One region of the Brevibacillus ginsengisoli genome, then DNA from elsewhere that is predicted to be linked to it. Evidence: riboswitches for the same ligand, from Rfam matches in the RefSeq annotation. Region 1 holds a riboswitch; the other holds the start of a gene.
The links. Region 1 has a riboswitch for cyclic di-GMP ahead of ACQCN2_RS22220 (universal stress protein). Riboswitches for the same ligand answer to the same signal wherever they lie in the genome.

Region 1 (7,473 bases):
CACATCACAACTGTGTTCGTGACGCATGATCAAGAGGAAGCCTTGGAGATGGCGGATCGGGTTGTCATTATGAACCAGGGCAAAATTGAACAGGTCGGCTCTCCCGAGGAAATCTACCACTACCCGGCGAACCCATTCGTCTACAGTTTTTTGGGACGTGTAAATCGCTTTAATGGAGAGAGCTTCAAGCCAACCAGCGACACTGGATCAGCGGCGATCGGGTACGTCCGACCGCATGAAATCGATCTGTCCCGGATCCCGGTGAGTAAGAACTCCTTTGAAGCCACCATTCAGCATATTTATCCGATCGGGCCGACCATTCGTCTGGAGTGCAAGCGTGTGGATAGTGAAGTTTTATTTGAGGTCGAAATCAGTCATGAACGCTACAAGGAATTGGGTTTAAAAATTCACGATAAGGTGTACGCAACGATCAAGAACTTGCGTATGTTTCAAGCCACCAATCAAGTTACGACGGTAATTGCGGAACAAACCAATATTCCCTTCTATACAGCCAATGCCCATAGCTAAAGTTCACCCCCCTTAACTTTCGGGATAAGGGGGGTGATTTTTATAGAATTAGTTCGTAATAATCATTGGCGCCAGTTTCCGTGAAGCCACAGGATTGATAGAGTGTTAGGGCATTCTTGTTCTCGACGGCCACTTCCAACGCAATTCGCTTTGGTTGTTGAAGGAGCAACAGATCGATGGTTTGCTGAAGAATCTGACGTCCATATCCACGCCCTCGCAGCTCAGGAGTGACGCAGAAGCCGAAGATAAAACCATTGCCGCCTTCCAATTGGATGCAGATTTTGGCGATTGGTTCTCCGTTTAATGAAGCAATATAGGTACGATCGGATTTGGAACTTAGCGTAGAATCTACATAGTCGCGGGAATCTTCTTCCGTCATGGAGAATCCGGTAACGTTCAGGTGAATAACCGTGTCTCGATCTGCTTCTGTCGCCTTGCGCAATTCAATATCTCCTGTAACCGCAACACCTTCGCTTCCAGCCTGATACTCCATCCAATATTCGGAGAACGAGTAGGGCACATTCAAGGATCCCATCAACTGTTTTCCTGATTGGGAACGGTTGTGAACGATAAAAATAATCTTGGGAATCTCTCGTTGTTTACACTCATCAATCGCTTCTTGGAGGAGTGAGCGGAAGATACCCTTCCTGCGATAATCAGGGTGAACCATTCCACTTACTTCAGCCTCTGTAGAACGGAAGGAGTAGATTCCTAAGAATCCAACAAGTTGATTATCCTCGTAGTAGAGAAAATCATTGGTTTCATTAGTGGGACGGTTGCGCAGCATGTCCCGATTTAGTTTGAGTTGAATATTTTCCGCTTGGTCACAAAGCGCCGCCAATTGCTCTATCTGCTCCAGCTCTTCTTTGGTTAACCCTTGTTTTTTTACCAAACCATTGTTTATCATTCGATCACCCTTTTTGCACGATATCTTTTCAAAGACTAACTAAAGTATAATGAAATATGTTTATTATACAAATTTTCGTACTAGTACATACCGCAATAATTGAGATGACAACGCGGCAAATATTGAGGGGGTGCCGAGCGTGGAAATGGTACTGGAAATGAACTTTAGCGGGCTGCGAATATTTCATCTGGAACCCCACTCCTCCGATGTATTGCATGGCCATGGAGATTGCTATCAAATGAGTATTCCGCTAGCAGGTACACCATCTATTCAGTGTAATCAGGAAATTCGCCGCTTAAGTACGAAGAATCGGTTAGTCGTGTCTCCAGATGACGAGCACAGGCATTATACCGATGAAAAACCTGCCAAAATCATGGTGCTTGGAATCAAACAAACATATATGGCGCAAATACTGGAGGAACAATGGGGGGTATCCGCTAATCGATTCCAGTTGGATAAATGGGGAGAAGGGTGCAACCGAGATTTCTATCAACTGGCTCAACGTGCCTTCTTAGAGACCATGCAGATGACATCTATCCCGTTTATGTTAGAAGAGCTGGAGTATCAGTTGGTCAAACAGTTGTTACTCGTCCAAGAGGGGACGCACAGAAACCATCGCGATCGAGTAGAGCAACGGCAAGCGGGATCTGCTCTTTACCATCCTGCCTTAAAGCGGGCAATGGAATACCTTCAAGAAGAATTTACCTCTGAGCTTTTTCTTGATCAAGTGGCGCGTATATCGGGAGTTACCAAATTTCATTTAATTCAACTGTTTCGTAAACAGTTGGGAACAACGCCGAGCCAATATTTAACGGAGCTACGGTTGAAAAAAGCGCGTTGGTTGGTCCAATTCACCGCACAGGATATCACTTCTATTGCATTTGAAGCAGGTTTTGGAAGTCTTAGTGCTTTTCAACGATCGTTTAAAAAAAGATATGGAATGAGTTGCCGGGAAATGAGACAGCAACGCTAAAAGGACCGCTATAAAATATTTGGAATTTGAATGAAACTGTCTATATTTTCATAATGAAAAATGGTACATTGGTACTAAGAATTACCAAATCGAAAAATGGGAGCGATGATCGGTCATCTGTATCTTGGGCACTTGGATGACACGGAGCGATTAGTGCAACCGACCAGTTAATTCCAAATGTAACTGGTCTATTTTACTTGTATACTGTTACTTCCTTTTAATGGAATGGTGAAAACGATGAAAATAGTAATAGCAGTGGACGGAACAGAATTCTTAACCAAATTTCACGAATTTATTGAACGTTTTTTTCCGGGAATCCCCAAGGAAATCCACGTTCTTCATGTAATTCCAAGCTATGCCGCTTTAATGGATACGTATCCGGAAATAAAGCAGGTCGTCCATCGTCAGGCGGAAGAACTAGTGAAAAAAGTGATGGATTTTTTCACTGATTTGGACGCCCAGTTGGAAGGCATTGTATTGGAAGGCACGGTAACGAAGATGATTCTGGAATACTCGAATCAAAAATCGGTAGATGCGATTATTTTGGGATGCAGAAGCTTAACCAATTATTCAACATTGTCACTGGGAAGCGTCAGCCTCGGAATTGCTAATCAATCCCAAATTCCGGTCATGATCGTGAAGTGAGGAGGATGCGCCATGATGATCAAGAAGATGTGTTGCTTTTGCTTCGGAGCCTCGGTGTCTAGTCTCAGAGAGGAGGAAAAATGGATTTGCCCCCATTGCGGCAAGGACATTAGTACGCTTCCAACTGTTTCTGAGGAGGAGTCGTTTTCCGAAGAGTACATTAAAACGATTTTGCAATATAAGGAAGACTCCTATCAGTTTGATACCGTTGAAGAGCGCGCTCGAATGAGGGAGCGGTCTGTTGAAGCTGAGGTTAAACACCTGCATGATCAGACAGAGATGATTTTACAGGCAGCGGGTGAAGGAATCTTCGGGTTGGATATCCAAGGGAATATCACATTTATTAACCCGGCTGCTTTGAAAATGCTGGGATTTCGTCGAGAAGAACTGCTCTATCATAAAATCCATCAGTTAGTCTATCGCGTGAATCCAGAGGGGGAGGCTGAAGAGTGTCCCTTTGTACAGGCCATGCAAGAGGGAATCCCACAGTTGCGGACAACCGACAATTTCTTGCGCAAGAATGGGGCAAGTTTTCCCGTTGAATATGTAGTGAGTTGCATACGGAAAAATGGCGCAGTAGCTGGAGCGGTTTGTATTTTCAAGGACATCTCAGAACAGTTGCTAGCCCAAAAACAGATTCGAGAAGCGAAGGAGCAGTTGGAATCCTTTATTAACCATACAACAGACGCTATTGCCATTGTCGATTTGGAAGGAATATTACTCTCAGTCAATACCGCTTATGAAATGATTTTTGGCTGGAAAAAGGAAGAATTGGTCGGACAAGCCTTCCCGATTATCTTCCCTAATCTGTATGAGGAGTATAAGATGAACTGTCAACGCGTCATGGCAGGCGAGAAATTGACTGCAATGGAATCGATACGCCGACACAAAGATGGCACCTTGATAAACGTGAATGTGACCTATTCGCCTGTTCATAACGGTTCGGGAGAGGTTGTGGCCATTGCCAGTACGATTCGGGATATGCGGGATCGCAAGCAAATCGAGAGAGAATTGAAGGAGAGCGAGGAGCGGTACCGCCAGCTAGTCGAGTTTTCTCCAGATGCTATGCTCGTTCATTGTGACAATCGAGTAATCTACGTCAATCCAGCCGCGATGCAAATGTTTGGCGCGAAAAACGAGGAGGAGCTGATCGAGAAGCCTGCCATTGAGTTGGTTCACCCAGATTCCCAACAATTGGCCAGATCTCGTATGGCATTCTTACAAAACGATCATGCAAAAGTTGAACCTCTTTATGAAAAATTGGTTCGATTAAATGGAGAAGTCGTTGATACTGAGGTAACGGCTATGGCTTTTCTTTATCAGAACAAGCCAGCTGTCCTGTGCATTATTCGCGATATTACTGATCGTATGAAAGTGGAAGCGGCTTTGCGAGCAAGTGAAGAGAAACTGCGTCAAATCACCGATCACTCTTCGGACGTTATCTGCCAAATGGACCAACAGTTCGTCATCGAGTATATCAACCAGGCTTGTAATCATGAATTTGGCTACACTCAAGAGGAGATAGTTGGGAAGTCTATTGTTGAGTTTATCCATCCTGATGACCGTAAGATGCTTACAAGTGAAATAACGAGATGTATGCGTTCGATGAACTCCTGCAAAACAGAAATTCGCCTGCGCCATGCCAAATCGCATTACATTTGGCTTGAGGTAGCGATTAGCTTCATATTGGATGATCAGGGGAAATGCGAATCGATTATTCTTGTCAGCCGCAACGTAACCGAGCGCAAACAAGCAGATGAGATGATTCAGAAACAAGAAAGACTCCTCAAAGGAGTTGCCGATGCCGCTCACTATTTATTGACGATGCCTGAGGAATTCGGAGCAACGATTCACAAGGTTTTAACGATCCTTGGAACGAACGCCGACGTGGACCGGGTCTATGTGTATGAGAACCATCATGACCCACAGACGAATGATCTTCTGGTCAGCCACCGTTATGAATGGGTGCGTGATTCGGTTGAGCCGCAATTAAGCAATCCGCTGCTTCAAAATATCTCCTACAAGAAAATGGGCATTTCACGTTGGTACGATCGGCTGTCTTCTGGAGGGCTAATTGTAGGTCTAGTGAAGGATCTACCCGAGGAAGAGACAAGATTGCTTGAATCACAGGGGAGTCTTTCCTTTCTCATTGTTCCAATCTTCGTAGGTGATACCTTCTGGGGTTTTATCGGATTTAATGATTGCAACAATGAAAGAGTTTGGAGCATTAATGAAGAAGCGATTCTGATTGCCGCCGCTGCCAGTATCGGTGGAGCGATTAGACGGTACAATCAGGAGGAGCTGTTAAAGCGTGACATCGAAGAGCGTATAAAAGTAGAAAGGGAGCTTGCGGCCACCAATCAAATCTTGCAAGAAATCTCTTCTGTCGATGGACTTACAGGGATCCCTAACCGACGTTTTTTTGATGAAAATTATCAAAAAGAATGGAATCGGGCTTTGCGAAACAATAAGCCGTTATCCATTATTATGTTTGATATCGACTTCTTTAAGGGATATAACGATAGCTATGGCCATCAAGCGGGAGACGACTGTCTCAAGCAGGTAGCCCAGCTAATCAGTGCGCCTTTAAGACGGCCGGGTGATTTTGCGGCAAGATATGGCGGGGAAGAATTTATTGTAGTTTTACCAGAGACAGATTGCGCCGCCGCTGCTATGATCGCCGAGAAAATTCGCCATAATGTGGAGACGGCTCAGTTCCCCCATAATCAATCGAGCATTAGTCCGTATGTCACCATTTCTGGTGGAATTGCGAGCACGATACCAACTTCGGAACAGCAACCCAAGACACTGATCGCAACAGCAGATAAAAACTTGTACGAGGCAAAACAAAAAGGACGTAATCAAGTAGTAATCTCATAGAAAAATGATAATAACGGGGGATATTATGAGGATTGGTATTACCGGGAAAATTACGATGATTGTATTATCAATTGTTTTAGTAAGCATCAGTCTTCTCACTGTGGTCAACTATGTGACCAGCTACGAGCAGGTGAAACAGGCTGCCGGTGTGGAATTGATCGGGTGTGCCAACATCACGACGGGAATCCTGAACCCAGGGGATATCGAGAAGCTGACAGCTGGAGATGAATCCATTCGCCAGCCAATAGAAGAGCGAATCAGCTGGACAATCGCCAAAAAACCGATCTTCAAAAACGAATATATCTTATCGCTAGATGGCAAGCTTCTGGCGGCGGACAAGTATTTGCAACAACAAGGCATTAAAGCCGGTGACCACTTCGACATCGATCAGAAGGCTTTTGAGATGGTGAAAAGCATGAAGCATCCGGCGTTCTCTGATGTGTATACGTTTGGTGGAATTGATCGCATCACCGGCTACGCCCCAATCTATAAAGACCACGATGAAAGTAAAGAAATCATTGCGATTAACGCTATTGACTTTGATGCCAGTATTTTGTCCAAACGCACGTGGGAGATGATCAAGGGTACAATCATCATCGGTATTATTTTGCCGTTCCTCGCGGCGATCATAACCTTCCTTGTCGTCAGAATTACCGTTCGCCCGATCAAACGAGTGATTGATCATGTCAATCTTGTGGCAAGCGGAGATTTTACGGTTTCCTCACTTGAAGTAAAGAGTAAGGACGAGATTGGCGAACTGGCGACTAATTTCAATCGAATGGTCAGAAATCTTTCCACCCTTGTCAAAGAAGTGAAGCTGAATTCGAATCAATTGAATGACAATAGCCAAGAACTTCGCCAGGCAGCCACTCGGACGGGCGAATCAGCTGATCAAATCGCCACTTCTATTCAAGAGGTGGCAAGCGGGACAACCCATCAGTCAGATCAAGCCAACACAGTGCTTTCGTTAGTGGAGAACGTCAAGCGCGAGGTTTCGAATGGAGACGAGCGCGCTCATTTGACTGTTCGTCTGGCTATGGACTCAACTGATGAGGCCCGACGTGGGGAAGAAGCCATTAATAAAGCCATCGAACATTTAAGTACGGTAACCAATACAGTTCGTTTTGCCACAGACTCGATTCAGAAGCTTGGGAAGCGTTCGGACGAAATTGGCGGAATTATTACGGTCATTACGAATATCTCGAACCAAACGAACCTGCTAGCCTTGAACGCGGCGATTGAAGCGGCGAGGGCGGGAGAGCAAGGAAAAGGTTTTGCGGTTGTAGCTGATGAGGTACGCAAGCTGGCAGAACAGTCTTCACAAGCTTCCCAACAAATCACGGAATTGATCAAAGATATTCAAGCGGAAACCTCAGTGACCGTACGCACGATGGAAAGTAATCTGGATGCCGTCGAACAGCAGGTTAGCATTATTCGTCAAGGTGGAGAAGCGCTTACGAACATCGTATCGCAGGTTGTTCGAACAGAAGGCAGCGTCAAGGAGATGCAGCAAGTTTTTGATCAAGTATCGCAGATGATG
Region 2 (7,473 bases), on a different contig from region 1:
GATACTTGGCAGAAGGTGTCCAGCCATGACTACGCCGATCTGCCGATGCTCTTCATCCATTATGGGAACGTAGGCGCGTATTGCTGTGCCTAATTCACCCTCAACCTTGGAAGTGTAAGTATGTTCGGCAAAAGCCAAATCTTCATCCCTGCCAATCGACTTAGTCCCAATCCGCTCTTGAATTGGATCAGACAGCCTAACTCGATTCATATCCATGACGACAATGTAGGTGGCATCATTAATCATGCGTAGTCGTCTAGTGATCGGGTTAATGGTTTTCCAGCCGTCCGGTTTATTTATCGATTCCTTGATCATAGGGATCTCCGCAACCGAACGCGCTGTAATAAGCAAACGCTGACCAACCTCATCTTCCTTCATTTTAATAAATCCGCCTAAAACAATAATGCCTCCGATAAGTAAAGAGAACAGCACAATGCCAAAGGAAAGCAGAGTGATCTTCCAGTGGATTTTTACGTTCTTTAACAGAAGAATATCCCCTTTGTCTCTTTGAATGGATGAATTTACTCGCTACAAATATTGTGAAATAATAAAGAGAATTTATCAACTTTAATAAATGGAGATCCTCGCTTATGAGATCAATCATCGGAATCAGCATCATTATTATTGGAATTTTGATAACAGCTGTCGTCATTGGGTTTCGTTCTGAATTAGGCTCGAATAACTTATCCTACGACGATGAACAGAAAGGACTTAATCAACGAATCATCATCAAATTCAGTCACGTCGTTGCCGAAAACACACCGAAAGGATTAGCTGTTGATCAATTTGCTAACCTTGTTTCTGAAAAAACCAACGGAAAAGTTGAAGTACAGGTTTACCCTAATGGCATCCTTTATTCCGATAAGGACGAGTTCCAGGCGTTATGGCAGGGGAATATCCAGATGATCGCACCAGCCTATTCCAAAATTTCTACGCTATACCCAAGCTGGATGGTGCTAGATCTTCCGTTCGCTTTCCCCAACCAACAAGCAGTAGATGAATCGCTCCACGGAGAGATCGGACAGATTCTGTTTCATACCCTTGAGTCAAAAAATATGAAAGGACTGGCCTTCTGGAGCAACGGTTTCAAGCAAGTAACCAGCAACCAACATCCCATCCTTACACCCAAAGACTTCCGTGAACAAAAAATTCGGATCATGCCAAGCAAAGTCCTTGAAGATCAATATCGGCTGCTCGGCGCCCAGCCAGTTCCAATTCCTTTTAATGAAGTCTATCAAAACATTGAGAACGGAACAGTTGATGGGCAGGAAAATACTATCTCAAATATATTTACTAAAAGACTGTATCTTGGACAAAAATATTTAACCTTAAGTAACCATGGCTATTTGGGATATGCCGTGATTGTGAACAAATCATTCTGGGACAAACTCCCCTCTGACATTCAAGACAAGATTCAGGAAGCTTTACAAGAAACGAGTGTTTGGAATAACCAGAAGGCCGTTTCTATGAATGAAAAGCAATTAAATGAGCTTCGCACGATGTCGGTCCTCCAGATCCATGAACTAACGAATGAACAGCGTAATCAATGGATTCAAGCAACAGATCCACTGTATAACAAATATGCAGACACCATTGGCTATGGTTTGGTGAATAAGGTAAAACAAATTCGAAATAAATACGCGTATCCTCAACCGCGATGAAGCCTGGAGAACACTCTCCAGGCTTATTTTTTTCGTAGACCAAAACGACCAAAAAGAACAATATGACCATATTCTTTTAAATTCATTCGGGTGAACTTACAATTCTTATTAAGCGCTTTCATATTTCTGAAAAATTAGTATAAGGGAGTGACGGGATGAAGTTCAACTTTCGTAATCTGACTGTTCAAGTTATCATTGCAATTATTCTCGGTATCCTCGTAGGTCAATTCTTTCCTAAGTTCGCGGTAGATCTTAAGATTTTAGCGGATGTATTTATTAAAATGATTAAGATGGTCATTGGTCCAATCATCTTCTTTACGATTGTAAGCGGTATTGCAAGCATGGGAGATGTAAAAAAAGTTGGCCGGATCGGCGGAAAAGCCATTCTCTACTTCGAGATCGTAACAACGGTTGCCTTAGCGATCGGTATCCTGATCGTAAATCTGGTTCAACCTGGTGCGGGAATCGATACGAGCAAGGTGCATGGAGACATTAGCAAATATACATCTGCCGCCAAAGAAAGCAGTGGAGTCGTTGACTTCTTAGCTGGCATTGTACCAGACAACGTAATGGCTGCTTTCGCCAAAGGGGAAATGCTTCCGATTCTGTTCTTTGCCGTTTTGTTCGGAGTGTCCTTAGCTGCAATGGGCAAAAACGGAAAGCCAATCTTGCAATTATTTGATAAGTTTGCGCACGTATTTTTCGGTATTGTAAACATGATCATGAAGCTTTCGCCTATTGCTGCTTTTGGTGCCATGTCTTATACCATCGGGAAATTCGGGATCTCCTCTCTTACCTCGCTTGGCAAGTTAATGGGTTCCGTCTATATCACAATGTTCCTGTTCATTGTTGTTATTCTTGGTTCAATTGCGCGCTACTATGGATTTAACATTTTTAGCTTCTTAAAATATATTAAAGATGAGATTCTACTGGTTCTAGGAACTTCTTCTTCTGAATCGGCATTGCCTCCAATTATGAAAAAGCTCGAAAGATACGGCTGTTCCAAATCTGTTGTCGGACTTGTTATTCCTACAGGTTATTCGTTTAACCTGGATGGTACTTCTATCTACTTGTCTATGGCTTCGCTCTTTATCGCACAAGCGTACGGCATACACTTATCGCTGGTACAACAACTCACACTTCTTGGAGTCCTGATGCTCACTTCCAAAGGAGCTGCTGGTGTAACTGGTTCCGGATTTGTTACCTTAGCTGCCACACTTTCCGCTTTTCCAATGGTCCCAGTCGAAGGAATTGCCCTTCTAATCGGTGTAGACCGATTTATGTCGGAAGCTCGCGCCATTACAAACCTGATTGGCAATAGTGTTGCAACTGTGGTCGTATCCAAAATGGAAAATGAATTCAACCCGAATGCTGTTTCTATCGATGAAGAAACAGATGATGTTCCTGTATCACCTGCTTTCCCTACTACTTTATCTAGTTAATATAGACCGAACCCAAAGGTATAGCCCCAATGACTCACTCGGGCTATACCTTTTTTAATAATATTAGGACTATTTACCTTAACCTTGTAATTACTCCCAACCTCATTTATACTTCGTTCGTAGTGTAATCTACCAATTGTATATGTATTTCGATAAATGGCAAACTCATTGAAAAGTGAGGACGCAAAGCTACGGGTCTAAGGTTATCAACTATGACAGCCGAGCTGCCGAATGGCTCCAAAGTTTTATCTTTGGTCTTATAGCTATTCCACCTGGAGTAGCTTTTTATTTTGTCGTTTCATACAGAGATATTGAAGGTAAGGGAGAGAGAAATCTTGTTTATTTTGGACAAGCCCTATGTTTCCCCGTTTCTGGCTAGCACTTTAGTAGATACACAGATGCCCGTCATGATCATGGGAGATGTAGCAGTACCAGAGCGTCACCGTTTAAATCTTTTGACACAACAGGATTTTATTCAGAATCTGATGAGACAAAATCATTATCCGGTCCTTACAAATTCAGAAAACGCGTTTTCTCAACTTGAAAAACATCTTCCAGACTCTTCGCTCGTTAGAAACATCTCTTTATTTAAAAACAAAGTGACGTTTCGCCGCTGGTTAAGCCAAATCTACCCTTCTTTTTTCTTCCGAGAAGTATCCATTACTGAACTTGCTACCATTAACCCCGCCACTTTACCTTACCCGATCATTATTAAACCAGCAGTTGGTTACGCAAGCTTAGGTGTTTATCGCGTAGTGAATCAAGATGAATGGTATGCGGTTAGCAAATTAATTAAGGCTGAGGTTCAGCTATCGAATAAGCTTTACTCTAACACTGTTTACGATTCGAGTACGTTCATCATCGAAGAATGGATTCAAGGTAGTGAATATGCAATCGATGCCTATTACAACGAGTCTGGTGAGCCAGTTGTGTTAAACGTATTCAAACGTATGTTTTTCCATGACGGAGACACCTCAGATCGTATCTACTACACAAGCAAGGAAGTATTAAATGAAGCTTTGGCAAGCGTTCAATCTTTTCTTCATACAATCGGTCAAAAGGCTAAATTAAACAACTTTCCGCTTCATGTTGAAATTCGAATGAAAGAGAATGGAGAGTTGGTTCCGATTGAAGTGAATCCCCTGAGATTCTCGGGAATCGGTACAAACGAACTAGGTTTCTATGCTTATGGCGTGAACACATATGAGTCATTTATTAAACAAACGAAGCCGGATTGGGACTCAATCCTTGCCTCGATGGATGATTCTCTCTACAGCTTTTTTTGCGCAGGTATTCCCAACTCGATTGATCCAGACATAATCTCTTCGGTAGACGAGGAAGGATTGCGTCGTCAATTCGCCCATGTTCTTCATTCCTACTCCCTATTCCCGAAAGATCCAGCTACTTTTGCGGTATTGTTTTATAAAAGTGAATCTTCGGAAGAAAACAAAAGACTGCTGACACTAGATTTAAGCCAGTTTCTTCGCTGTCTTGAACCAGTTACTACATAAGATTTGTTTGTGCCACGCAAGAAGCCTCCTGAATTCAGGAGGCTTCTTCGTGTTTACTTCTCATCTACCAGCTTTTCTAATTCTGTTAGGTTTTCTTCAAATACCTTCATCGCTTGTTCAATAGGCTTAGAACTGGACATGTCAACACCCGCTGCCTTCAGTACCTCAATAGGCGGTGCCGAATTCCCGGCGGCCAGGAAGTTGTTTTTAATCCGATCTACGGCAGGTTTGCCCTCATCAAGGACTTGTTTAGCTAAAGCGACAGAAGCGGCAAAGCTTGTTGCATACTGATACACGTAAAAATTGTAATAGAAATGAGGAACTCTCGCCCATTCCATTGCAATTTCTTCATCCGATACGACTGCTTTTCCATAGTATTTCTTGTTAATATCCAGATAGATCTTCTTCAGGGCTTCCGCATTCAGCGATTCTCCAGCCTGTTCTTTTTCATGAATGACTTTCTCGAACTCAGCGAATTGTGTCTGTCGGAATAAAGTAGTTCGGAAGTTTTCCAAGTATTGATTCAGCAGAAACATTTTCTCCTGCTTCGTTTTGGCTTTCGCGTACAAACTCTTAAATAGCAGCGTTTCATTCATTGTAGAGGCTACTTCTGCCGTAAAAATAGGATAGCCCGAATTAAGGTACGTCTGTTTCTGATTGGTATAGTACGACTGCATGGCATGACCCAACTCGTGCGCGATCGTGGACACATCACTTGCTGTTCCTTGGTAATTCAACAGTAGATATGGATGTGTGTCGTAAGCTCCCCATTGGTAAGCTCCCGTCCGTTTATCATCGGTTGAATAAACGTCCACCCAGCCTTTGTCAAACGCATCTTTTAATACATTGGTATAGTCATCACCAAGCGGCTTTAATCCATCAAGCACAATTCCCTTCGCTTCTTCAAACGGGATATAACGATTTTCTGCTGGTTGTGCAGGAGACATATAAAGATCATACATGTGCATCTCTTTAAGGCCCAGCATCTTCTTCTTCACTTCCAGATAGCGATGAAGCAGTGGAAGGTTAGCGTTGACTGTTTGAATTAATTCATCATAGACTTTGGTCGGTACATTATTCGCTGTTAAACTTGCCTCCAAGGCACTTGGATATTTACGTACTTTCGCATAAAAATTGGTCGCTTTCACTTTCCCCGACAAGGCCTGCGCAAAAGAATCTTGATAATTCTGCAAGGTTGAATAGTACGTTTTAAAGGTTGATCGGCGAACATCTTGGTTTTTATTATCCATTAAGGCAACAAAATTCGATCGGGTCAGCTGTATTTCTTCCCCTTTTTCATTTTTGTAAGAAGGGAATTTCACGTCTTTAGAAATCATCCGATAGATATCTTCCGGTGTGCTTGCCAAAGGGCTAGACTGTGCCAGCATCTCTTCCATGTCTTTGGACAAGGTGTGCTTCTTGGTGCGCAATTGGTCTTGAATAAAAGCTTTATAGGGAGCAAGCTCCGGAAGTTTTAAATATTTATTCCAAGTTTGTTCCGGTATATCAATTAACTCGGGGGTGAACCAGGCGGTTTTTTCTTTCACATACGTGCTCATTTTTTCCGCGCGATCCGCTTGTGCCTGTAAATCAGGATTCGCCGTATTCACATCCATCGCCAACTTGGCATAGATATAAGCTTTATCATGATTGCGCATCAAATCGGAATATAGTTGAAGCGCTTTTACCAAATTCTTTTCGGAAGCACCCAGTTTTCCTTGGAAAGTTGCAAAGGAACCCGCTTGTGACTCCACTTTTTTTACATCCTTTAACCATGCTTCCTGTGTAGGATAAATATGCTCAAGCTTCCATCTGTACTGTTCGGGGATCTCCGAACGAGACTTGTATACCGGGGCCTTTTCCACTGTAGTGGCTGCGTGCACAATATGTTGATAAGGGAAAAATGGACCGGATAATGATGAAATGGTTACAGCCACTGCCGTTAATGAAGTCAGCACAATCTTTTTCAAAGATGATCCTCCTCGAATTGACCTTAAGCTCAACGTTTGCAGTAAAGTTGCAAATATGCCTTTTTCTGTTAAACTTTACTTCTCCTATAATAATTATCCGTTCCTAATAAATTTCCTTCAAATATTATCGACTATTCTGAATATTTAAGTATATCATATTGCTACTCTCTTTGTTTTGTGGATAACTCTGTGGAAAACACATTAACGGATTCATCCACAATGTTGAAATTCTCCTTATCTCATCAGCGTTTGGAACACTTTAAATTTATCCACACTCTACCGCCAATTTTGTTTTAGATCGCCCAAAAAATTTCCCTTCTGTATAGGCTATAGCCCAAACGTCTCCATCTTCCCCGTCATAGCATAGTTATTGAATCTAGGATACGGAGGTGTTAGCTTTGGGTATTTTTCACGGTTGTGATGATTTTGCTTTAATCTTGGTACTCTTCATCCTCCTCGTAATTATTGGCACTTCTGAAAACTAATTCGTCTCTATTCGATCAACAGGCTGTTTGTAGCAAGAGAAATACCGGCTCTAACGTTGGCGCCCCGGAGAACGTTGAGTCTTTTGTCAATCACATATGTCGAAAAGAATTGTTGATAGTGCGTCTATTAACACAAGAAGGATGCAGCCATGTGAGCTGCATCCTTTTACTTATCTACTCATTTTCCCTTGGTTGTGAAAGTAGCGATAACTTCGCCATTCGGATTGCCTGCCAAATCCTTTACTACTCCTGAAGGTATTCGAATCGTATACGCAGTGTAAGGCTTTAAATTATCCTTCACGTGCAATGTAATGATACGTTTGCTTTTGTTCCATGTAGCATAATACTTGACGGTTGCTTGTTGACGATCTTGCAACATCACCAAATCGCTGAATGTCTTGCTG

Region 2: another riboswitch for cyclic di-GMP. It lies ahead of ACQCN2_RS11230 (ATP-grasp domain-containing protein); the one in region 1 lies ahead of ACQCN2_RS22220 (universal stress protein).

Annotation. Positions count from the first base shown of each region.
Region 1 is NZ_JBNJQR010000013.1:88,242-95,714, reverse strand. Features, by position in the region: gene ACQCN2_RS22235 (sulfate/molybdate ABC transporter ATP-binding protein) at 1-528, shown strand, start outside; gene ACQCN2_RS22230 (GNAT family N-acetyltransferase) at 569-1,435, opposite strand; gene ACQCN2_RS22225 (helix-turn-helix domain-containing protein) at 1,581-2,408, shown strand; cyclic di-GMP riboswitch class II at 2,500-2,582, shown strand; gene ACQCN2_RS22220 (universal stress protein) at 2,646-3,053, shown strand; gene ACQCN2_RS22215 (PAS domain S-box protein) at 3,066-5,933, shown strand; gene ACQCN2_RS22210 (methyl-accepting chemotaxis protein) at 5,959-7,473, shown strand, end outside.
Region 2 is NZ_JBNJQR010000004.1:376,572-384,044, forward strand. Features, by position in the region: gene ACQCN2_RS11215 (ATP-binding protein) at 1-486, opposite strand, end outside; gene ACQCN2_RS11220 (DctP family TRAP transporter solute-binding subunit) at 591-1,661, shown strand; gene ACQCN2_RS11225 (dicarboxylate/amino acid:cation symporter) at 1,817-3,103, shown strand; cyclic di-GMP riboswitch class I at 3,252-3,335, shown strand; gene ACQCN2_RS11230 (ATP-grasp domain-containing protein) at 3,439-4,614, shown strand; gene pepF (oligoendopeptidase F) at 4,668-6,584, opposite strand; gene ACQCN2_RS11240 (YjcZ family sporulation protein) at 6,974-7,069, shown strand; gene ACQCN2_RS11245 (Ig-like domain-containing domain) at 7,248-7,473, opposite strand, start outside.